2 regions of the Pedococcus sp. P3_C7 genome follow, and region 1 is predicted to be linked to the other one. Evidence: predicted binding sites of a transcription regulator. Region 1 holds the regulator's gene; the other holds the start of a gene.
The links. The regulator LexA, encoded in region 1, represses DNA repair genes until DNA is damaged. The targets are predictions, from matches to a motif close to TCGAACANNTGTTCGA.
Positions count from the first base shown of each region.

Region 2: a site for LexA is predicted at 5,261-5,276, ahead of AC1DS4_RS13995 (HNH endonuclease signature motif containing protein). Genes of this name have one in related genera too.

Region 1 is NZ_JBFUHC010000013.1:94,737-106,623, forward strand. Features, by position in the region: gene AC1DS4_RS17930 (class I SAM-dependent methyltransferase) at 1-567, opposite strand, end outside; gene AC1DS4_RS17935 (N-acetyltransferase family protein) at 586-1,125, shown strand; gene AC1DS4_RS17940 (DUF4259 domain-containing protein) at 1,195-1,608, shown strand; gene AC1DS4_RS17945 (hypothetical protein) at 1,584-1,796, opposite strand; gene lexA (transcriptional repressor LexA) at 1,866-2,648, opposite strand; gene AC1DS4_RS17955 (LysM peptidoglycan-binding domain-containing protein) at 2,904-3,302, shown strand; gene AC1DS4_RS17960 (hypothetical protein) at 3,409-3,906, shown strand; gene AC1DS4_RS17965 (winged helix DNA-binding domain-containing protein) at 3,862-5,019, opposite strand; gene AC1DS4_RS17970 (SRPBCC family protein) at 5,067-5,495, shown strand; gene AC1DS4_RS17975 (dihydrofolate reductase family protein) at 5,609-6,208, shown strand; gene AC1DS4_RS17980 (DUF998 domain-containing protein) at 6,325-7,026, shown strand; gene AC1DS4_RS17985 (hypothetical protein) at 7,016-7,849, opposite strand; gene AC1DS4_RS17990 (N-acetyltransferase family protein) at 7,929-8,528, opposite strand; gene AC1DS4_RS17995 (ZIP family metal transporter) at 8,706-9,431, shown strand; gene AC1DS4_RS18000 (hypothetical protein) at 9,462-9,950, opposite strand; gene nrdR (transcriptional regulator NrdR) at 10,485-10,997, shown strand; gene AC1DS4_RS18010 (vitamin B12-dependent ribonucleotide reductase) at 11,174-11,887, shown strand, end outside.
Region 2 is NZ_JBFUHC010000009.1:249,283-261,169, forward strand. Features, by position in the region: gene AC1DS4_RS13970 (hypothetical protein) at 1-61, shown strand, start outside; gene AC1DS4_RS13975 (SDR family NAD(P)-dependent oxidoreductase) at 145-912, opposite strand; gene AC1DS4_RS13980 (hypothetical protein) at 1,016-1,927, opposite strand; gene AC1DS4_RS13985 (hypothetical protein) at 1,931-2,614, opposite strand; gene AC1DS4_RS13990 (trypsin-like serine peptidase) at 2,611-3,654, opposite strand; gene AC1DS4_RS13995 (HNH endonuclease signature motif containing protein) at 3,808-5,253, opposite strand; gene AC1DS4_RS14000 (FMN reductase) at 5,438-6,085, opposite strand; gene AC1DS4_RS14005 (LLM class flavin-dependent oxidoreductase) at 6,082-7,236, opposite strand; gene AC1DS4_RS14010 (CapA family protein) at 7,336-8,487, opposite strand; gene AC1DS4_RS14015 (chorismate-binding protein) at 8,523-9,548, shown strand; gene AC1DS4_RS14020 (aminotransferase class IV) at 9,556-10,398, shown strand; gene AC1DS4_RS14025 (TIGR02611 family protein) at 10,395-10,886, shown strand; tRNA gene AC1DS4_RS14030 (tRNA-Val) at 11,029-11,105, shown strand; gene AC1DS4_RS14035 (dienelactone hydrolase family protein) at 11,268-11,887, shown strand, end outside.

The sequences.
Region 1 (11,887 bases):
CTGCTCGGGTGTGTGCAGGAGCGCCGGGTCGGACGGGCCACCGACCCCTTCGGTGAGGTTGCGCAGGCCGTGGCCGACGACCACCAGCGCACCGCCGGGCGTCAGCCACGTCCGGGTGCGGGAGACGACGTCCGAGGGGAGGTGGAGGTATGACACGAGGACGAGGTCGAAGAGGAATAGGGGCGCCGGGTGCCAGGACCTGGCGTCCGCCACCACCCAGTCGATCCGGAGCCCGCGACTGGAGGCCTCCTTCTCGCCCTTGGCCAGCCCCACCGCCGAGAAGTCGACCGCCGTGACCCGCCAGCCCTTCGAGGCCAGCCACACGGCGTGTCGGCCCTCGCCGGCGCCGAGGTCGAGGGCGCGACCGGGCGGCCAGGCGCCCACGATCCTTTCCACCTCGGCGTTGGGCGTCGCGCTCCAGACGTGCTCGTGGGCGGCATACCGCTCGTCCCACAAGGCCTGTCGGTCCGTCGGCCCACCGCGGTCGGGGTCCGGCAGCTTCGCCGCCGCAGCCGAGTCGTGCGTCCCGTGGCTGTGGTCGTGGCGGTCGCCTTGCTCGTCGCTCATCCCCCTAGCATCGCCGATATGACCAGCATTGCCCCGGACAGCGGCCGCGCAATCGTCGTCCGTGACGCGACGCAGGCGGACCTCCCCGCGATGGCCGCCATCTACGACGAGCAGGTCCGCACCTCGCTGGCGACCTTCGACACCGAACCCCGCGGCGCGGCATACCTCGGTGAGAAGCTCGCCGCCACCAGTGCCGGCAACGTCGGCAACGTCGTCCTGGTCGCCTGCGCGGACGAACAGCTGCTCGGGTACGCGTTCTCCGGCACCTTCCGCCCGCGACCGGCCTACGACGGCACCAAGGAGGTGTCGGTCTACCTCGCGGAAGGCGCGCGCGGTCTCGGCCTCGGACGGACCCTGTATGCCGCGCTGCTGGCGCGGCTGGACGCTGCACCTGAGGTGCACACCCAGGTGGCCGTGATCGCCCTGCCGAACGACGCCAGCGTGGCGCTGCACGTCGCGTGCGGCTTCGAGCGGGTGGGAGTGCTTCGCGAGGTCGGACACAAGTTCGGTCGTTACGTCGACACGGCCTGGTACCAACGGATGACTCCGCACGAGTAGGACTGGCGTGTCGCTGCGTCTCTTGGCACCCTCGAAGGAGCATCGTTCGCACGCTGTGGAGGTTGGGAGATGGGCGCCACCGGAGCCGGGCCGTTCGAGAACGACGACGCACTCGACCTGCTCGACGAGCTCGAGGAGTCCGAGCACGACGTACGACGCAAGCGGGTCGAGGCGGCCCTCGACCAAGTGGTCCGCGCGCGGGGGTACATCGAGGCGCCGACCATGTCGCAGGCGGTGGCCGCAGCGGTGCTCGTGGCTGCCTGCGACGACTTCGAATCCGTGGTGGGAGAACGCAATGTGCCCTGGTGGGTCGACGAGGAACCCATCGAGGTGGACGAACAGCTGGAGGAGCTCGCCACCCGGGCACTGCACCGGGCAATGCAGTCAGACGACAACGAGCTGTGGGAGCTGTGGGCCGAGGGTGACGGCGGCGAACGCTTCGCCACCAAGATCACGCACTACCTCGACGCGCTGGGTGACTGAGCGGGGGAATGGGCGGGGGACTGGGCGGGGAGCTGACCCTGTGCCCGACAGATCCCGAGAGCCGCGTCGATCTGGTCCAGGTTCAGCTGCGAGCAGGCGTGGCTCGCGGCGTCGATCAGGTCCGCGAGCAGTTCGATCTCGGACCCCAGCACCTGGTCGGTGAGATCGGGGTCGGGTTGGGCCTCCATGTGTAGAGAACGCTCGTGCGAGTCGCCTGTTACGGGGCACGTGACGCACACGCGCCCGCGGGGTCCGCTTCAGTCCGTTCGGGCGAATGAGCCATCAGCCGAACGGATGATGGGTCGACTCGTGCCGGCCCCACCATGCGCCTGCACGCACGTGTGCCGCGGCGCGCACGAGGCGCTCCGCGGGATGGGGTCGAAGGCGGCGTTGTGCGGCATCAGCCACGCCTTGCCGTCCTTGCGCTTGAAGGTCTTGACGGTGGCCTCGTTGTCGAGCATCGCCGCGACGATGTCTCCGTTGTCGGCCGTGGGCTGCTGGCGGACGACGACCCAGTCGCCGTCGCAGATCGCGGCGTCGATCATCGAGTCGCCGACGACCTGGAGGAGGAACAGCTGGCCCTCGCCGACGATCTGCCGGGGGAGCGGGAAGACGTCCTCGACGGTTTCCTCGGCCAGGATGGGCACACCGGCGGCGATACGCCCGAGCACGGGCACGTAGGTCGCAGCCGGGCGCTGGTCGCCGGACCCGGTCTCGTCGTAGGTCGCCGTCTCGTCCTCGGCGGAGGCGCCGCCGCGGTAGCCCCGCATGTCGGCGGGGGAGTCGGGGGAGACCACCTCGATGGCGCGCGGCCGGTTGGGGTCGCGGCGCAGGAAGCCCTTGCGCTCGAGGGTGGAGAGCTGGTGGGCGACCGAGCTGGGGGACGTGAGGCCGACCGCCTCGCCGATCTCGCGCAGGCTCGGCGGGTAGCCGCGCCGGTCGACCGAGTTGCGGATCACCTCGAGCACCCGTCGCTGCCGGACGGTGAGCCCGTCACCGCGATCGCGGTCGGGCAGTTCCTTGACGTTGTCGTCGCTCATGCCGCTTCCTCACTTGAGCAGTTTCGGGTGCAGGTGCAGGTCAGGTGCCGTATGCCGGGTGCTTGAGGAGCCGTTGTCAGTGCCCTCTGATGTGCTTGCGGCATGAACACAGCGTATGGCCTTCGAACGCCTGTGCCAAACATGTGTTCGACGCGTGTCTTGATTGATTCGAACATGCGTGCTAGAAATCAGTCAAGCAGTTCTTCGCACATCCGTTCGAGGAACGCAGCAGAGCACGTCACGATGGAGGACCTGATGAGTGCAGCAGTCGCTTGGGACGTCGCCCCCGCACCGGTGCGGGTCCCCGTTCGCCCGGCTCGCCCCCGCCTGGTCTCGGTGCCCACCGGCCCAGAGGTCGCCGTCGCTCCCGCCGCCCCGCTGCGCCTGACCCGTGCAGCCCGGCTCGCGATCACGCTCACCGTCGTGGTGACGGCCGTGGCCCTGGCGATCGCCGTGTTCTCCGGTGGCGCGTCCGCCACCGTGATCGACCACTCCACCACGGTGCAGTCCGGTCAGACCCTGTCGCAGATCGCGGTCGAGCAGCTCCCGCAGCTGTCCATGGCCGAGGCGGTCGCCCAGATCCAGGTCGCCAACGACCTGACCGACAGCAACGTCCACGCCGGTCAGACGCTGCTCATCCCCGCCGTCGGCTGAGACCCGCCAGCTGGCGACTGAGCGCGTCGGTCGAGTGGCCTACGCATTTCGCGCTACGCGATAACCACGATGCGCTGGGGGCGAACCTCGTAGGACCGTGGTCGGCATGCACACCACCACACGGATGGCGGCCGCCCTGGCCGCAGCTGCCGGAGCAGTGACCTTCTCGGTGCTCCCGGCCATCGCCGCGGCGGGAACTCCCACCTCGTTCACCGTCGACACCCAGTTCGTGGACGGGCCCAGCGACATCACGGCCGCGACTGGTCCGCTCTCGTCCTGCACCCAGGTCACCGACCTCGAGAACGCCGCCGACCTGCGGACCCACAACCAGCTCGTCTTCAGCGGGGTCAAGCAGCTGACCTGCGGCACGGCGACGGTGACTGTCGGCTACCAGGCCTTCATCACCCTCCCCGCGTTCCAGAACCCGAACGTGCTCCCAGAAGGCGGCGGCTACCGGACCTTCGGGGACTGGTGGGTCATCGACTCGACCCTGCCGGGCGTGAGCTCGGGCGGGGGCAAGCTGGCGGGCGACAACCGCACGTGCACGCTGGATGCCGGCTCAGTCGGCTGCATCACCGACACCTTCCGGGGCTTCGTCTCCTAGGACGGTGGCGGGGGGGGGGGGCGGGGTGCCCTCGTTCTCGACCAGGGACAGGTCGCGTCCGAGGAAGCCAGCGAGGCGCTGGGCCGCCACCCTGACCTGGGTGCGTCCTCGAGTCGAGACCTCAGGAGCGAGGTGCACCTCGACCTGCACGGCGTCGGGTCGCACGGTCCGTTTCCAGAGCCCGACGTTGGTGCCGTCGAGTACCACGCTCGCCCAGAACGGGTCGGTGTGTTCGGCATAGGGGTGGCCCGGCAGCGCTGAGAAGTTCACCTGCGGATAGGTCAGCACCGCCTCGTCATAGGTCGGGAAGAGGTATGCCGCCGGGGCGCCTCGGCTGACCCGTCGCACCTGCGTGGGGTCGAACCAGTGCGGGATGCCGTCGATCTCCACTTCCTCCAGGTCGTCGCCGAGCTGCGCGAGCGCTGCTTTGGTGTCGCTGACCGTCATGGTGGCCCACCGGGTGAAGTCCTTGACCGAGGCCGGCCCGTGGCCGCTGAAGAACCGTCGGACCAGCTCCACGACGGCCTCGTCCCGGCTGCGTTCGAGTGTCGGCGCGATGACCTCGTCGACCAGGGCGTAGGAGTGGTGGACACCCTTCATCGGCCCGGAGCAGACCAGGCCGCGCATCTCCGCGACGATGAGCAGGTGGCCGAGCTGTTCGCCCGGCTTGATGGGTGAACCGCGCTCGACGAACGCCTCACCGAGCTCGGGCCGAGTGAGAAAGTTCTTGTCCTGCAACAGTTCTGCCAGCAGGTCGAACCCGTCTCCGAGACGCTTGGCCTCGTCGAGGCCGAGCTGGCGGTGCCGCGCTCCCATGCTCGACAGCACGCGCGGCGAGGTGAGGGCGAGGATCCAGCGCAGGTCCTCGGGGGCGACGAAGTGCCACGTCGGCCGCAGGATGTGGGTGCGCAGGAAGGCGCTGGCGTCGAACTCACGCTGCACCGCGGCATACCGGTCCTTGCGGGAGCGCATGGCAAGTGAGAAGAAGGCGTGGTCGCGCTCCTGGCTCTGCACACAGGTGAGCAGTCGCACGACGTCGGCGGCGCGGGGCAGCGGCGCCGAGCTGAGCCGCTGGGTGGCCAGCCGCTGGGCGACGACGCTCGCGTGATCCATGGCGTCATCCTCTCGAATACCGCCGACAGGTGCGCGACCATGGAGGGGTGGAGCAGAGCACGACGGTCGACATCGCCGCCCCGCCGGACAGGGTCTGGGAGGTGCTCACGGACGTCGAGCACTGGTCGGACTGGACCGCCTCGGTGCGCTGGGTTCGCCGCCTCGAGGACGGCCCGTTGCGGACGGGCTCGGCCGCCAAGATCAGCCAGCCCAAGGTCCCGACGGTGGACTGGGTGGTGACCGAGTTCGACCCGGGGCGGATGTTCACGTGGGTGTCGGCCGGCCCCGGGGCGCTCACCACGGCGAGGCACTCGGTGGAGGCGCTCCCCGGCGGTGGCAGCAGGGTCCGGCTCTCGGTGGAGCAGAGCGGGATCGTGGGTTCGCTGGTCGGCCGGCTCTACCACGGGCTCACCGAGCGCTACCTCGCGATGGAGTCGGCGGGGCTCAAGGCGCAGTGCGAGGGCGGGCCCGCCTGAGGGACCGATGAGTTCGTGGACCGTGGCCGGTCGGTACTGCTGACAGGAACACCAGGAGACACGAACACCGGGCCGACGCCGACCGTGGGCGCGGACCACGGAAGGCGGCAGTCATGGGCAAGGTCATCGCGGGGATCACGACGTCGGTCGACGGTTACGTCACCGGGCCGGACGACGGCCCGGACAAGGGGCTCGGTGAGGGTGGCGAGCGGCTGCACTACTGGGTGTTCGGCGGGCCGTGGACCTATGCCGAGGAGCCGACCGGCCAGATGGGGGAGGTCGACAAGGCGTGGATGGACGAGGCCATGGCCAACTTCGGCGCGGTGGTCGGAGGGCGCGCGACCTACGAGGCCGCCGGGCACTGGGGTGACCAGAACCCCTGGGACGTGCCGTTCTTCATCGTCACGCACCGACCGGAGGACCAGCCCGAGGGCGACGCGTTCACGTTCGTCGACGGTCTGGCCGAGGCCGTCGACCAGGCGCGGGCCGTCGCAGGGGACAAGGACGTGCACGTGATGGGCGGCGCCGACGTGATCCGGCAGGCCCTGGCCGCTGGGCTCGTCGACGACCTGTCGATCATCGTGGCCCCGGTCATCCTGGGCGGGGGCAAGCGACTGTTCGACGGCTTCGAGCAGGACATCGAGCTGACCCACAAGGGCGTCCGGCAGAGTGAGTACGCCACCTTCATCGACTACAGCGTGAACAAGGGCTAGATGGGTCGATCGACCCATCCAGGTGAGTGCACGAGTGGGCGGATCGGCCGACGCGGGATGAGGCGGCCCCTTCATAGCGTCGAGGGCATGAGCACCCACCCGACCAGGAGGCAGCCATGACCACCTCGATCTCGCCACACAAGGCAATCCCCACCGCCACCGGAGGCGCCCCCCACGCCGGCACGGCAGACCTGCACTGGTCTGCCCTCGCCGGCATCACGGGCCCGATCCTGTTCACCTCGGTCTTCCTCGTCCAGCAGCTGGCCCGCCACGACACCTACGACTGGGTCAGCGAGCCGGTGAGCAACCTCGAGGCCGGACCGCACGGCTGGGTCCAGCAGGCGAACTTCGTCGTGTTCGGCGTCTTCATGGCGGCGTTCGCTGGGGGGATGCACCGCGGTGTCGCTCGGAGCCGGCTGAGCCGGCTGGGCCCGGCCCTCCTCGGGCTGTGCAGCGTCGGACTGTTCATCGCCGCGGCCTTCCCCATCGAGCAGGACGCCCAAGGCGTCGCCTACGACCCCGGGTACCACTTCGTCGGCGGCGTGACCTTCTTCCTCAGCTCAGGGTTGGCGCTGCTCGCCCTGTCGCACGGACTGCGGGCCGATCCGCGATGGGGCACAGTGCTGCCACGCTGGACCCTCGCCGCCGGGCTGCTGGCGTTGGTCGGATTCGTGACGCTCGGCGCCTTCGCGATCCCCGAGGATGCCCCACTGCACGGGTATGCCGGGTTGGCCCAGCGCGTCGTCATCCTCACCGTGACGTTCCCCTGCCTGGTCGCCCTGGCGCTGAGATTGCGGAGCCACGACTTCAGGTACTGACTCCCCGCAGCTGGACGTCCGCGGCATACCCGCCGAGCTGTGCGGTGAGCTTGGCCGTCGCGGTGCCGGGGCCGGCGGGCGTCCAGGTCACGGTCACTGAGACCGCATCGCCAGGGGCGATGGCGCCCTCGGTCTCGAGCTCGGCGACGAACCCGGCCGTGGACGGCTCGACCACGAGGGAGCCCGCCGCGATGCCGAGCGCGTCCTTGCTGCCGTTGAACAGGTGGACGGTGCTGCCCACCGGGTTGGTGCCCGTCGTGGTCAGGTCGAGGCTGCGAGGCACGAAGGCGACGATGTCCTTGGTCGTCGCCGCGCCCGGACCGAGGATGACGTCGGCGACGCGTTCGATGAGGTGCCGGAAGGTCTCCTCGCGGAAGCCGATGACGAACGCGATCACGGCCAGAATGGCGATGCCCGGCCCGTCGTAGGCCACGGGCACCGCGGCCGCCGAGCCGCCACTGGCGGGCGTCGTGGGGGAGGCGGTGACGCTCTTGATGAGCAGCACGACGATCAGCACGCCGATGGTGCCGCACACGCCGCCGAGCAGCGGGCGGGCGAGGTGCCACAGGTAGTAGTCGGGGTCCCAGTTGTGGGCGTGCTTGACGATCCCGACGAGGCTGATCGTCGCCCCGCCCAGCGCCCCTGCCCACGGCACCCACAGGGGCACCACCGACTGGAACGAGAACGACCAGTAGAGCCGGCTCGGCTCCGGGTCCTTGGAGTAGATCAGCACCGCGACGAGCAGCGCCGCCATCGAGATCACGTTGACGGCGAAGAAGATGCCGGGCCGTCGGCGCCAGTCGTCCTCGGGAATCGTGGCCATGCTCCGACGATCCTCCGTGCCTTTGCGGACGACATCGTCCGTTTGCACGAAGGTGCTACGTGTGGCGCGCAGCCGGCAGTCAGGTGAGGGTGCGGCGCATGACCAGCCGTGGCAGCTTGCTGGCGACCGCGTCGGTGGTCCCGACGACCGCGAACCTCGCCTTCTCGAACATGTGACGGGTCCCGACGAACGCCATCGTGAGGTCCATCCGCTGGTCGCCGGGATCGACCGGGTGGGCCTCGACGGCGGGCGCGCCGTTCGCCGCGGCATACTCCACGGCACCCTCGATGAGGTGCTCCGTCACGCCACGCCTGCGGAACCCCGAACGCACCACGACGCAGACGATGCTCCACACCGGCAGGTCGTCGACGGGACGCATGAGCGCCGACTTCGCCAGCCGGGTGATCTCCGAGCGCGGGCCGATGTTGCACCAACCGACGGGCTCGCCGTCGAGGTAGGTCACGACTCCCGGCGGGTGCTCGCGCTCGCACAGGCTGCGCATGGCGCTCTCGCGGGCGTCCGGCCCGGTGCCGCCGAGATGCTCGATCTCCTTGGCCTGGAGGCGGTGGGACAGGCACCAGCAGTGGTTGGCGCGCCGGTTCTTGTTGATGACGTCGGCGAAGTCCTCGAACCGGTCGGGCGTCACCGGGTGCGTCTCCCACGTCTCCGTTGCCGTCACGAGCCCAGCAAAGCACCAGGCACCGACGACCCGCGCGAGTCGAGAGGGTGGCACACCGCTCCCATCGCCGGAGGAGGGGTCGATCTGCCACCTCCTCGAGAGCTGGGCGCAGGTAGGGTCCGAGGGCCCGCTGCCGCATCGGCGCAGGTCAAGCGTGGTCGAGGACAGGAGACGCGGGTGTTCGAAGCAGCGTTCTGGGGATTCGTCGGCGGAGCGGCTCTGCTCATCGGGGCGGCGGCCGGCATCTGGCTGCCCGCCTCCAAGCGCGTCATCGGCTGGGTCATGGCGATCGGCTCGGGGGTGCTCGTCAGTGCGCTGACCTTCGAGCTCGCCGGTGAGGCCTACGACAAGGCCGGGGGAGTCTCGACTGTCCTGGGCCTGCTGGCCGGGTCGGTCGTGTTCTTCCTCGGCGACTGGTGGATCGACAGCCGCGGCGGGCACCGGCGCAAGAGCCCCAACGGCCCTCAAGCCGGCGCGGCTGGGACCGCACTGGCGCTCGGAGCCCTGCTCGACGGCATACCGGAGTCGGCAGCGATCGGCGTCAGCACGATCGGCGGGGGAGGCGTGGGCGTGGCGGTCGTCGCCGCGGTGTTCCTGTCCAACATCCCCGAGGGACTGTCGTCCTCAGCGGGGATGAAGTCGGCCGGGCACAGCGCGCGGTTCATCATGGGCATGTGGCTCGCGGTCGCCGCAGCCTCCACCGTCGCGGCGGCGCTCGGTCGCGTCCTGCTCGACGGGGCGGATCCGGCCGTGGTCGCGACCATCCAGGCGTTCGCCGCCGGGGCGATCCTCACGATGCTCGCGGACACGATGGTCCCCGAGGCGGTGGAGCACGCCGGACGCCTCGTCGGCCTGCTGACGGTGGTGGGGTTCAGCGCCGCGTTCCTGCTCTCGATGGCGTAACCGAGGTGGCGCGCGGCGCCGCCCCTCCTGTCAGGCCTCGAGGCGGGTGCCGGTGTATGTCCCGGTGCCGTCGGCGAGCGTGCTGTCGTCCGGCGCGAACACGGTGAAGCGGTAGGTCCCCGAGACGGTGTCGCCTTGGACCTTGCCTCGGATCTTCAGCCTCAAGGTGACGTCGGGATCACCGCCTGGCTGGCCCGGGATCGCCCCCCAGGCCGTGGCCTTGAAGCGGTTGTGGCCGGTCGATGCCCAGGCGCCGGTGGTGCCGGGGCCCGGCGGCTTGAGGTCGTTGCCGACGAAGACGCCCCCCAGCGCGAGGCTGACAACGGTCCGACCTGGGGCGGGCTCGGCGGGCGGGTCGTCGGTGTGGTCCACCACCCACGTGCCCACCGGCCCCCGGCCCGAATGGCCCTCGCCCGCCGAAGCGGACGCCACCCCCGTGCCTCCGATCAGCACCCCTCCGGCGGCCACCCCCGCTGCGGCCCGGACCAGCTGACGACGATTCATCTCTCCCTGGCTCATGAGAACCTCCTCCGATGGTTCCCTGCAACGGCCCCATGCTGCACCCGAGCGGCCGGGGAGGGGTCCCTCACTCTGCGTAGGCGCCAGTCGCCGAGGGGTGAGCCGGTTTACCGTGGGGTGCCTGGGGATGTGGCCAGTGAGCGCCCCACGAGCCCATCGCGAGCCGTCCAAGAGCCCTCCGCGAGCCGGAGCACCACATGTGGGGGAGTGGATTCAGGACAGACCCCACATCTGGGCGCCTCTGACGTCACATCAGTCACACCAGCACCAGTTTGGGCGTGTCGCGCCGCGCCGCCGCAAGCCTCTGACCTGCGGCGATGCACACTTCGCTACAAGTTTCGGGGAACGGCTTGCGTCGCACGTCACAGCGAGGCAGACTAGCCCTACATCTAGTGGTTACACCGCTGTAGTTCGTCCACATGTAGTGCACAGGCTAGGGCGGGTTGTCCACACGTTGTCCCCAGCAAGTCCCCAGTTCCGTCCACAGGACGGGGCCGGATCCGCACCAGCAGACCCCACCGGGAGGAGACCGACATGCACTGCCCGTTCTGCAGGCACACCGACTCCCGCGTGATGGACTCGCGCACGACCGACGACGGCAGCTCGATCCGCCGGCGTCGCCAGTGCCCCGAGTGCGGTCGTCGCTTCACCACCATCGAGACGGCGAGCCTGACGGTCACCAAGCGCTCCGGCGCCAACGAGCCGTTCAGCCGCAGCAAGGTCCTCGTCGGCGTCCGCAAGGCCTGTCAGGGCCGTCCGGTCACCGAGGACGACCTCGCGATCCTGGCCCAGCGGGTCGAGGAGTGCATCCGCCAGCAGGGGCAGGCCGAGGTCGAGGCCCACGAGGTGGGCCTGGCGATCCTCGGACCGTTGCGCGAGCTCGACGAGGTCGCCTACCTGCGGTTCGCCAGCGTCTACCAGGCCTTCGACAGCCTTGAAGACTTCGAGGGTGCGATCACCCTGCTGCGCGCCGAGCGCGACGCCACCGGCACCGAGCCGGAGCCGCGCTCGCGACCACAGACCCAGGCGGGTATGCCGCCGGGCTAGGCCCCGCGGCATACCCGCCGTCCCGCACGGCCACGCACGACGAGAGACCACACGAGAAGCACGGCCACAGGCGACGCACCACCAAGGGCAACGCACCACCAGAGCATCGCGGCACTGTCAGTGCCGCACGAGACAATCAACAGTAGAAACACCAGGGGCTAGGGAGGCCACCAGAAATGACTGAAACCGCAGGGGCACGTGCAGGTGCCCGGAAGACATCCGGCAAGGGTGTCAAGGTAGAGCGGATCTACACCACCCCTGGTGTGCACCCGTACGACGAGGTGACGTGGGAGAAGCGCGACGTCGTCCAGCAGAACTGGAAGACCGGCGAGACGATCTTCGAGCAGCGCGGGGTCGAGTTCCCCGACTTCTGGAGCGTCAACGCCTCCACGATCGTGACCACGAAGTACTTCCGCGGCGCGCTCGGCACCGACAAGCGTGAGACCGGGCTCAAGCAGCTCATCGACCGCGTCGTGCTGACCTACGTCAAGGCGGGCAAGGACCACGGCTACTTCTCCTCCGCGGAGGACGCCGAGATCTTCGAGCACGAGCTGACCTACGCCCTGCTGCACCAGGTGTTCAGCTTCAACTCGCCGGTCTGGTTCAACGTCGGCACGCACAGCCCCCAGCAGGTCTCCGCCTGCTTCATCCTCGCCGTTGACGACTCGATGGACTCGATCCTCAACTGGTACAAGGAAGAGGGCTTCATCTTCAAGGGCGGCTCCGGCGCCGGCCTCAACCTGTCGCGGATCCGCTCGTCCAAGGAGCTGCTGAGCTCCGGTGGCACGGCCTCGGGCCCGGTCTCCTTCATGCGTGGCGCCGACGCGTCCGCCGGGACGATCAAGTCCGGTGGCGCGACCCGTCGTGCGGCCAAGATGGTCGTGCTCGAC
Region 2 (11,887 bases), on a different contig from region 1:
GGTCGAGGAAGAGGTCGGTGTCGGCTCGCGCCGCACCGCGCCGAAGCCCGCGATCGCCTAGCCCGACCGGTCAAGGACCAGAGCCCCCGTTCCCCCGGAACGGGGGCTCTGTCGTGCCCGGCCGTCTGACCCGGCTACACCGAGTCAGAACGCGGTGTAGCCGCCGTCGGCCACGAGTACGGACCCGGTGACGAACGAGGACGCGTCGCTGGCCAGGAAGATCACCGCCGGGGCGAGCTCATCGACGGTGCCGTAGCGCTGCATGGGGGCGTCGTCGATCCAGTGCTGACGGAACTGCGGGTCGTCGACGGGGGACATGTCCGTCTTGATGTAGCCGGGGGCCAGGGCGTTCACGCGCACCCCGTGTGGAGCCCACTCGGCGGCCAGGCTGCGCGTGAGGTGGTGCACGGCCGCCTTGGAGGCGTTGTAGGCCGGCTGCCACTGCGGCCGGTTGACGATGAACCCCGACATCGAGCCGATGTTGACGATCGACCCGGAGCGCTGCGAGACGAACTGTCGGCCAAAGATCTGCGAGCACGTCCACACCGCGTCGAGGTTGACGGCCATGACCGCACGCCAGTCCTCCGGCGTCACGTCGAGGGCCGGCGCGTGGACGCAGGCGCCGGCGTTGTTGACCAAGACGTCGACCCGGCCGTGGAGGGACAGGGTCGAGTCCAGGACGCGCTGCACGTCCTCGGCCACAGTCACGTCGGCCGCCACGAAGTCTGCCCGGATGTCGTTGCCTCGCAACGAGTCCAGCACATCTTCAGCCGCCGCGGTGTCTCGTCCGACCAGCATGACGGAGGCGCCTGCGTCGCCGAGGGCCTGGGCGAACCCGGCGCCCAGGCCTCGGGTCGCGCCGGTGACGACGGCGACCCGATCAGCCAGGGAGAAGCGGTCGAGTGCATTCATCCGACCAATCTAGATCTCGGGTAACACACGCGACACCGGTGGCCGCACGGCATACCCGCGCAGCGATCACCGCGGACCGGCGCTGGCTCACCGACCTGTCCTGCTAGGGCGCGAGGAACTGCACGCGGGTGTTGTCGGAGAACCGCACGACGAGGGTCGCGCTGCCCTGGTGGTACGGACATGGGGTGACTCGCTCGGTGCAGGGCACGAGGAACATCCGGTCGCCGTTCTGCACCAGCAGCCGCAGACCGCGGTACCGGTACCGGAAGGTCTGCCCCTCCTCCGTCTGCAGGGCCGCCTCGGAGACGTCGGCATTGCGCAGGTAGAGCCGTTCGCGGGTGTCGAGGACGACCCTCGGCAGCTCGTTGAGCCGACCGGCCTGCTCCTGGCCCAGCCCCGTGCCCGACCACTGCGCGAGCGTCGCGTTCGTCCAGAAGACCGCGGCGGCGACTGTGAGCCACAGGGCGACACGCAGGCGGACCGTGCCGTGCCGCTGCCCCATGGCGTATGCCGTGATGCCGGCTCCCAGCGCGAGGAGGACGGGGGCGACGAGCGGGTAGTAGGTCCACCGTCCGGAGACGGGGTACGAGAACAGCACCACCAGCCCGACGCCGAGGATGGTCGTGCCCACGATGAGAGTGGCCCGGGCGTGTCCGGTCAGTCGGGGCCCGAGCCAACGGTTGACGGCGACGCCACCCGCCACGAGGAGGAACAGGACGAGCACCGGCACCAGCAGCGGCTGAGGGCTGCGCATGACGAAGGCCTGCGTCGACAGGCCGATGGTGTCGACGTCCAGGCCGAAGTAGAGGTACTGCGCCCGCGTCGAGACGTATCCGAAGTAGAAGAGCAACGCACTGAGCGCGGTCGCGGGAGCCACGATGTTGCCCGCGAAGCTGTAGACCCGGTCCCACGACAGCCTGGAGGTGCTGGCGGAGGTGTCAGGACTGGCGACGGTGCTGGGGCTCCCGGGAGCGTCGTCGTCCTGCGCCCCCGGTCGGCTGGGCTCGGTTGCCATCCGTCAGGTCGTCTCGGGTTCTGGGGATGGTGGCACGGTGAGCTGGACGGAGATCTGCGGCTGGTCGCCGAGCGCTGCCACGAACTGCCGGCACGTGGGGGAGTCGTTGCGTGGGCAGTAGACGAGGCCCTTGAAGCCCACGGACGGACTGGTGTCCTGGGGGATCGTCCCGACCAGCCGGACGAGCAGGTCGCAGCGTTGGGCGGTCGACCGGAAGATGTAGCCGACGCAGTTGGGTTGCGAGGAACCACATCCTCCCCGTACGACCTTGAAGACGTTCGGGGTGAACAGGGGACTGGTGATCTCCACCGCGGTACCGCGCGGGATCTCTCCGTTGTTGTTGGCGATCCAGGACACCTCGGCGCACTGCAGCGTGGGGTCGTCCTCACGCAGCGCGGATCCGCCGCCGACCGGGAGGCGTGCGACGGAGATCGCCGGGTTGCTGTTGCTGCTCGACGAAGCCGGGGTGGTGGGGTCCGTGTCCTCTGGGGTGGGTGCCGGCTCGGGACCGGGCTCGGACGTCGACTGGTCCGACGTCGAGCTGTCGGTCGCCAACCCGCCACCGCCGGAACCGGCACAGGCGACCAGGATCGACGCCAGCAGCAGGGCGAGCAGTGCCTGCAGTGGTCGACGCCCGCTGAGGTCTATGCGGCTTCGCCCGTGGACCAACAGCGGTGCCCGGCTCATATGTTCCCGCCCAGTCCGAGCGCGTGGCTGACCAGTTCCGCTGCCTCGGTTCCGTTGCTCGCATCGATGGTTCGTGCGGACAGGTCCCTGACGATCGCGGAGATCCGGATGCCGCGGTTGGCGACCCAAATCCGTTTGTTCTCAGGGGTGTCGGCGTCGGCGAGGTTGCCGTCGAGGTCGACGAACTGGCCTTCGGTGTTGCGCTGCTGCTCGCTGGCGTGATGGAGGCCGATGAGCTCCCAGCTGTCACTGAGCAGGGGAGCCCCGGATGAGCCGGGTTCGGTGTCGGCGTCGTAGAGCAGGTACTTGGGGTTCTCCACCCCTTGACCGTCGACGAGGGGACCGCTGAAGGTGTTGTTGCGCAGGGTGACTTCGCGGTGCCGCCCCTGGGGGTGCTGGATGACGTTGACCGGCTGGCCCTTCACGATCTTGCCCACCCCGCCGTGCATGGCGATGTAGCCGAACGTCTCGCCCGGGGGCTTGCCCGCGACCGGGGCCACGGCGACCAGGGTGAAGTCCAGGTCGTCGGCGGGGCTGGTGACGAAGCACCGCTCGGGCTGGAGGGCCACCTTCGTGGGCTGGCTCGCGCCGTCCTCGTCCTCGACGTAGCGGAACCAGGCAATGGTGTCCGCCGCGGTCTCGGCCGAGTCGAGGACGTGGTGGTTGGTCATCAAGACCCATGGCGAGACGAGGAAACCGGTGCCCATCTCCATGGCGGTGGTGAGCTTCGCGACGGCTTCGGCACGCTTCGCGCCCGCGCCCAGCCACCACCCCGGCAGGAAGTCGGCGTTCTTGAAGATCCGCTCGAGGGTCTCGTCGACGACGGTCGGCGATGCGTTGCCGGCCACCGGTGCGCCCTGCCGCCTGGCATACGCGACCTTGCGGGCCAACGGCTCGGTCCGCCACGCATCCCGTTTCGCCGACCGCACTGCCTCGATCTGCTCGACCGTGGCCGGCCCGGGCGTGAACGTGGGTTCAGGCAGGGCAGCCGTAGGGTCTGCCCCTTGCGCTGGGTCGGGCAGGGCACTCATGATCGCCATCGCGGCACGCCTCCGTGGTCGTCCTTGCTGCTGGTCGGAGGGGCTTCCCTGCAGATGCCTCAGTATGGGCGCGATGTCGCCCGCTGGGCATCAGCAAGATGACGTAGGGGCGATCGGGCAACGCGCCGCACGAGTCGGACCGCGCGGAGGTCGTCAGCCCGCAGAGACGGCGTGCAGGTGGGTTCGTCGGGGCAGTTCGCGGTCGGGTGGGATCTCGATGTCAGCCCAGCGGGCGCGTTCCCCGGTGGGTGGTCGGTATGCCGGCTGCTCGCCGTCGCGGACCGCTCCGGGTGGAGCGCCGCCCTGCGGGGCGCCGCGTGGGGAGTTGTCGGGTGAGGCGGCAAGCTCAGTTGGAGTCGGTGGTCGGACGGGGAGTCCGTAGCGGTTGGTGACGACCAGGCCGTCGCGCCGGGTGGGGTCGCCGCTGATCGTGACGTCGCCACGGTCGATGGCGTCGTGGTGGAACGGGCAGAGACTGACCTGGTTGTCGACGTCGGTCGCGCCGCCCGATGCCCACTCCTCGAGGTGGTGGATCTCGACGAACCGGGTGGCCGTGCAGCCCGGGAAGCGGCAGCCGCGGTCGCGGTCCTCGATGAGCCGACGCGACCGACTCGGCAGGATCCGCATGGCGCGGCCCACGCTGACCGGCCGGCCATCGGTCTCCCAGACCGGCTGGACCATGCCGTCGGAGAGGAAGCGGCTCAGGAGTCGCTGCGGGATCGCTCCGCCGCCGTTGATCCAGGCGCCATCGGTCGACAGGTGCAGATAGACCCGGTAGTGACTGGACCGGCTGGTCGACGTCACGGTCGACAGCGCCCGGTGGGCGATCTCTTCGAGGGCATCGGCGTACGTGGGACGGTCCGCCCTGGAATCGTGCACCAGCGGGACGACGGACGCCCCCTCGCCACCACTGGAGCCCTGCCCGCTCTTCGTGTCTTCGGGCGGTGCCGCGCCAGTCTGGGCGATGAACAGCGCGTCCTTGGCTTCCTTGAGTGCCTGCTCGACCAATGCCCCGATCGGTGCCGGTGCGCTGTAGCGCAGCTGGAACCGGCCGTCGCGGTCGTAGTGCATGGACAGCTCAGGACGCGCGCAGGCTCGACGTTCCGCGTGGCCCTGTGCGACGGAGGCGTCTGTCGGCGAGCTCGGCTCGTTGGGCTCCGCCGGGTCACCGTCGCCAGGAGGAACGGTGAACGCGTGTCGCGAGACTGCTCGCCGCAGCTGCGGCACCGTCATGTGCACCGCCAGCTCACCGACCGACCGCTGGTGCGACGCGGGCACGTGGTGGGCGACGACAGCGGCCTGGTCCAGCGACAGGGCACCTGTCGCGACCGACCTGGCCATCGTCGGGAGCTCGGCTCGCCGCCGCGCCACCGCGACCACATCTCGCGCGTGCGCCGGCGACAGCCCTGCCCGGACGACGAAGTAGTGCTCGGGGGAGCGGAACCCGCCGTCGCCCCAGTGGTCGCCCTCGATGAGCTCGGCCGCGACGTCGACCAGCTCCGCGTGGGCGCGGTTCAACCGGCCGGCCACGGTCGCGGTGCGCGCCCAGAGGTCGCGCTGGACCTCGTCACGCTGCTCGGCAATCGGGCTGATCGACATGTCGCAATCGTACAGGTGTTCGAACTCCTTCGCAAGCGCCGTAACTGGGAAATTGGTTGCAGCGCAATGGAATTCATCGCAATGGGACTGTCGGTGCCACGTGCTAGGTGAGGTTGGTGCCGTGGTTCGGGAGTCTGCCGACGGAGGCGGTGATGACGTCAATGCCGTCCGCTCCTAGCGCGTCTCAGCGGGCGAGCAGCTCCTCGAACGGCACCGGATCGGCGAACTCGTCGACCCGAGCGGCCCTTGACGCCGACCCAGGCGCCGCGCCGCCGGTGACGAGGTCGGCGAGCTCGCCCGCGGCGACGGTGATGCGGCTCGACAAGCCGGCATCCACGGTGCCGCCCGTGCCCCAGTCCTCAGAGGCCGCGAAGACGCCTGTCGGCACCGTGACCGCCTTGAGGTAGGAGAACATCGGTCGCATGGCGTGCTCGAGCACCAGGGAGTGGCGCGCCGTGCCGGCGGTCGCCGCCATGAGCACCGGGGTGCCGCGCAGGGCCGAGTCGTCCAGGACATCCACGAACGTCTTGAACAGTCCGCTGTAGGACGCCTGGAACACCGGCGTCACGGCGATCACCGCATCAGCGTCGCGGACGGCGTCCAGGGCCAGGCGTAGGCCGCCGGTGGCGAAGCCGGTCAGCAGGGTGTTGGCGAGGTCGTGGGCGTGCTCGCGCAGGTCGACGAAGGTCACCTCCGCCTCGTCGCCGCGTTCGAGCAGGGCGTCCTGGGTGGCGGTGGCCAGCCGCTCGGCGAGCAGTCTCGTGGTGCTGGGCTGGCCCAGCCCGGCCTGCACGACGACGATCTGCCGGGCACTCGTCTGCTGGGAGCTCATCGGGTGACCTCCAGGTCCTGCGTGGCGGGAGTGGTGGCGGAAGTGGTGGCGTGCGTGGCGGGGCGCTCGGTGGCGTGCCTGGTCGCCGCGGCCAGTCGGCTGGCGTGAGTGGGGGCGTCCGGAACGTGGGCCGGCTTGCGCGCAGCCGCGATCTTCCGCAGCTCGGGCACGACCTGGGTGCCCAGGATCTCCACCTGCTCCATCACTGTCCGGTGCGGCAGCCCTGCGTGGTCGAGGAGGAACAGCTGGCGCTGGAAGTCGCCGACGGAGTCGGCCATCGCGGCATACCGCTCGATCACCTGGTCGGGCGAACCCACGGTGAGGGGCGTCTCCCGGCTGAAGTCCTCCAGCGACGGTCCGTGACCGTAGACGGGTGCGTTGTCGAAGTAGGGGCGGAACTCGCGCACCGCGTCCTGGCTGTTGGCTCGCATGAACACCTGCCCGCCGAGCCCGACGATGGCCTGGTCCGCGGAGCCGTGGCCGTAGTGCTCGAACCTGCGACGGTAGAGCGCCACCATCTGCCGGGTGTGGCTCATCGGCCAGAAGATGTTGTTGTGGAAGAAGCCGTCGCCGTAGTAGGCCGCCTGCTCCGCGATCTCAGTGCTGCGGATCGAGCCGTGCCACACGAACGGGGGTATGCCGTCGAGCGGGCGTGGCGTGGCGGTGAAGGACTGCAGGGGCGTGCGGTACTTGCCCTCCCCCGTCACGACCTCCTCGGTCCAGAGGCGGCGCAGCAACGCGTAGTTCTCGATGGCCAGCGGGATGCCGTCGCGGATGTCCTTGCCGAACCACGGGTAGACGGGGCCGGTGTTGCCGCGGCCCATCATCAGGTCCACGCGGCCGTCGGCGAGGTGCTGGAGGGTCGCGTAGTCCTCCGCGATCTTCACCGGGTCGTTCGTCGTGATGAGAGTCGTCGAGGTGGACAGCAGGAGCTTGTCGGTCTGCGCCGCGATGAAGCCGAGCGTGGTGGTGGGGGAGCTGGGCACGAACGGAGGGTTGTGGTGCTCACCGGTGGCAAAGACGTCCAGCCCGACCTGCTCGACCTGGCGTGCGAGCTCCACGGTGTTCTTGATCCGCTGGTGCTCGCTGATGGTCGTGCCGGTGGTCGGATCCATGGTCACGTCACCGACGGTGAAGATTCCGAACTGCATCGGGCTCGCGCTCCTCGTGAGTTGGGTGGATAAGTAGTTGCGAATTCAACTACATGAACCGCGAGCCGCCGGGTTTCATTCCGGGCGCAGGCGCCTGTGTCACTCCGGCGTGGCGTCCAGACGCGCGCACGCGCCGGCCTGCTGCCAGAGCCTGAGCAACCGGGCGCTGCTCGCAGCGTCGGGCTCGCGCGGTATGCCGTCCGCGCCGATCAGCATGGGGGTCCAGACGGCCTTGCGCACCGCACTCAACCTGCCGCGCTTGGTGCCGCGGGCGGCATCGACGTCGATCGACAGCGTCAGCACCCCCGAGCGGGCATCCGGCTCGCGGCTGCGCCACCAGACGAAGTTCCCGAACCCGTAGTCGACGTAGGCGCGCCCCAGCCAACCCGCCCCGTTGACGCGGTGCGAGTGTCCGCCCACGACGATGTCGGCCCCGGCGCCCTCGAGCGCCTCGGCGGTCTGGACGGACAGCCGGTCGGGGCACGCCTGGTAGTCCAGGCCCCAGTGCAGGAAGACGACGACGAGGTCGTACTTCGCGGCCGCGGCCGACACAGCCGACCGGAGCCGGTCCACCGGACTCGCACTGGCGATCCCGCCCTTGCCCGGACCCGCCGAGTAGCGCGCGAGCGTCATCTCGAAGACCTCGGAGGCACCGAACACCGCGACTCGGAGCCCCTTGGCCCGCAGGATCGCGGGGGCGAAGGCCTCCTCCTGGTCCTTGCCGATGCCGACGATCGGGACGGGACTCGACATCTTGGCCGCCAGGGTGTCCACGAGTCCCACGGGTCCGTAGTCGACGCCGTGGTTGTTGGCCATGCTCACCGCGTCGATCCCGGCGCTCTTGATCGTGTCGAGCGCCGACGCCGGAGCGCGGAAGTGGAACTCCTTGCCGATCTTGGTGCCGCGCTCGGTGATCGCCGTCTCGAGGTTGACCATGGCCAGGTCCGCTGCACCGAGCGAGGTCTGCAGCTCGTCCAATCCGTGGGGGTCGCGGGCGAGCGGGGCGAGGTAGTCCTCGAAGTGGACGTCCCCGGCGAACGCCATCGTCAGGGTGCCCGGGTCCGAGGCGCGCGCCGTCGTCGTGGGCGGTGCCGGTGTCGTCACCGGAGTCCCACCGGCCGTCATAGAGGCACTCGCGGGCGGCCGGGTGCTCGCAGGACGAGGGGGTGGCGCACCGTCGCAGGCGGCCGCGGCCAGCACCACGGCCAGGGCCGCGACGGGGGCGGCCACACCTGGGGCGAGAGGGCGCATGATCGGTGAGTCTAGGTCGGCCTAGGATCGCCATCGTGGAGGCGGCGACGGGGCACGCATTGTTCGGCGACCTGTACGCCACCCGCCCCGTTGAGGTGCGACACGACCTGGCGTCCCTGGAGTCGGGGTTCTGGGCCGTCGTCGCCGAGTTCGAGGGCGACGTCACCGCCGTCCGCTTCGCCGACGTCACCCGGTATGCCGCGCCCCCGACACCCGCGAGCTGGTCGCCCCTCGAAGGGGAGTGGGAGAGCAGCCTGGACCGGGCGGCATACCTCGACGGGGTCGCGGAGATCCGGGAGCGGATCGCTGCGGGCACGGTCTATCAGGTGAACCTCTGCCGGGTGCTGTCCCACGAGCTCCCCGAGGGCGCTGACCTCGACGGCCTGGCGCGGCTGCTGGAACGGGGCAACCCGGCACCCCACGCGGGACGGATCACGGTGCCGTCCCTCGGCCTGGACGTCGTCTGCGCGAGCCCCGAGGCGTTCCTCCTGCGCGGCGGGGACCGGCTCGAGTCCCGTCCGATCAAGGGAACGGCGACGACTCTCGAGGCGATGCTGCCCAAGGACTATGCCGAGAACGTCATGATCGTCGACCTCGTCCGCAACGACCTGTCGCACGTCTGTCGGGAGGGGACGGTGCGCGTCGACCACCTCTGCCGCCCCGAGGAGCACCCTGGCATGGTCCACCTGGTGTCCGCTGTGTCGGGAGAGCTGCGCCCGGGGGTGGGGTGGCCCGAGGTGATGGCGGCGACGTTCCCCCCGGGTTCGGTGTCTGGGGCGCCCAAACACACTGCGTTGCAGGCCATCTCGGATCTGGAGACCGTGGCTCGGGGGCCCTACTGCGGTGCCATCGGCTGGATCGATGCCGACCGGGGCACGGCGGAACTCGCTGTGGGTATCCGCTCGTTCTGGGCAGAGCGGGACGAGGACGGTCGGCGCTGGCTGCGGTTCGGCACGGGCGCGGGCATCACCTGGGGATCGGACCCCGTCGGTGAGTGGGAGGAGACACGGGTGAAAGCCGCGCGACTCATCGGGTTGGCATCTGGGAGGGTGGAGGCGTGAGCGAGTCATGAGCGACGTCAGGGTGTGGGTCAACGGTCGACTGACCGGAGTGGACGAGCCGTCCATCTCCGCCCTCGACCACGGCGTGACGGTCGGCGACGGGGCCTTCGAGACGGCCAAGGTCGACCATGGCCAGGTGTTCGCCGCGACCCGGCACGCACGTCGGCTGGACCGGACGCTGGCCGGCCTCGGCCTGCCTGCCGCCGACCACGACTACATCGCCCAGGGGGCCAAGGCGGTGCTCGAGGCCGGCGACCAGATCGAGTTCGGCCGGTTGCGCTACTCCGTCACCGGGGGAGCCGGGCCGCTCGGTTCGGACCGTGACGACAGCCCCCTCACCTACATCGTGACGGCGGGTCCGCAGCCGCGGCCGCCCGCCAGCGCCTCGGTCGCGGTGGTGCCCTGGACCCGCAACGAGCGCTCCGCCGTGGCCGGGCTCAAGACCACGTCCTATGCCGAGAACGTCGTCGCGCTCGCGTACGCCAAGGAGCGGGGCGGGATCGAGGCCGTCTTCGGCAACACGCGCGGCGAGCTGTGCGAGTGCACGGGCTCGAACATCTTCGTCGTGGTGGACGGGACGATCCTCACCCCACCGCTCGACTCGGGCTGCCTCGCGGGAATCACGCGGGAGGTCACCATCGAGTGGTGCCGCGAGGACGGCCTGGACGTGCGGGAGCAGACCCTGCCCCTGGATGTCCTGCGCGAAGCCGACGAGGTGTTCATCACCAGCAGCACCAAGGACGTGCTGGCGGTTCACGGAGTCGACGACCGTGCGCTCCAACCCGGTCCGGTCACGGCCAGGGCCGCCGCCGTGTTCGCGCGCCTGTGCGCCGAGCGGATGGACCCGTGAACGAGGGCAGCGACCCACCGTCAGCGGGGGAATCAGGGGCACCGGACCTGGCCGCACGGGAGGCCGTCGCCGAGGAGCTCGCCGCCGAGGAGGAGTCCGACTGGGAGTGGCGGCGCAAGATCCGGTCCAACCAGCACACGCACCGGATCTACAAGTGGGTCATCGGCATCATCGGCCTGCTGATCGTGGCGGGGGGTGTGGTCCTGCTCCCGTTGCCAGGTCCGGGTTGGGTGATCATCTTCGTCGGGCTGGCCGTCTGGGCGTCGGAGTTCGACTGGGCACAGCGCCTGCTGAAGTTCGCCCGGACCAAGGTGCGCGCGTGGGCCGACTGGCTCGAGCCCAAGCCGCTGTGGGTCAAGGCGCTCGTCGCCCTCGGGACTGCCGCGCTGGTCGGTCTGGTCTTCTACGCCATGTTCCTGGTGTCCGGGGTCCCCAGCCTCCTGCCTGACTTCGCGGAGGACTGGATCAACGGGCTGCCGGGGCTGTGACCCGGCGGGCGGGCCACCCGGCGGGCTGTGGGGCCCGAGAAGCGGCCGGTGACTCCCGGGACACCCCCGGATTTCACCTGATCCGCCCGATCCGGCTATTCTTCGGCAGGCCCGACCGTCACCGCGTGTGACGAGGGCACCTGGACGTGTAGCTCAGTTGGTTAGAGCGTTCGCTTCACACGCGAGAGGCCATGGGTTCGAGTCCCTTCACGTCCACCAGCACGAAGTCATGGCAGCACCCCCGCGGTTCTGGACCGGACGGGGGTGCTGCTTCGACGCTAGGGGAACGCAGGACCCGCGCCCACCGACCGGTGCATGAGCGCCTCTCGGACGCGGGTACTACAGCACTGGATGTAGGCATCCCGGGCATACCATCGCGAGGTGAGTGACTCCCTCAGCGCAACGACCGTCTCCCTGAACGGCGCAGACGGGGCGCAGGTCGAGGCCTATCTCGCCCGTCCGGACGGCCAGCACACCCGGGGCGGCGTGGTGGTCATCCACCACATGCCCGGTTACGACCGGGCCACCAAGGAGATGGTGCGCCGCTTCGCCGAGCTCGGCTACGACACCGTCTGTCCCAACCTGTACTCCCGCGAGGCGCCGGGAGCCGACCCAGCCGATGCGGCAGCCACGGCCAGGGCGCAAGGCGGCGTGCCCGACGAGCGGTTGGTCGGCGACGTCGGTGCGGCCGCGGCATACCTGCGCGCACTCTCGACGAGCGATGGCAGGGTGGGCGTCATCGGGCACTGTTCCGGTGGTCGTCAGGCCGTGCTCGCCGCGTGCCACCTCGACGTGGACGCTGCGGTCGACTGCTACGGCGCCTTCGTCACCGGGGAACCGCCGGCGGGCTACGCCCTGAAGATCACCAACCTGGTCGACCTGCTCCCGTCGTTGGAGGCGCCCCTGATGGGGCTGTTCGGTGTCGAGGACAAGACGCCGAGCCCGGCACACGTCGCCGAGCTGGACAGTCGCCTCACTAACCTGGACAAACCGCACGAGTT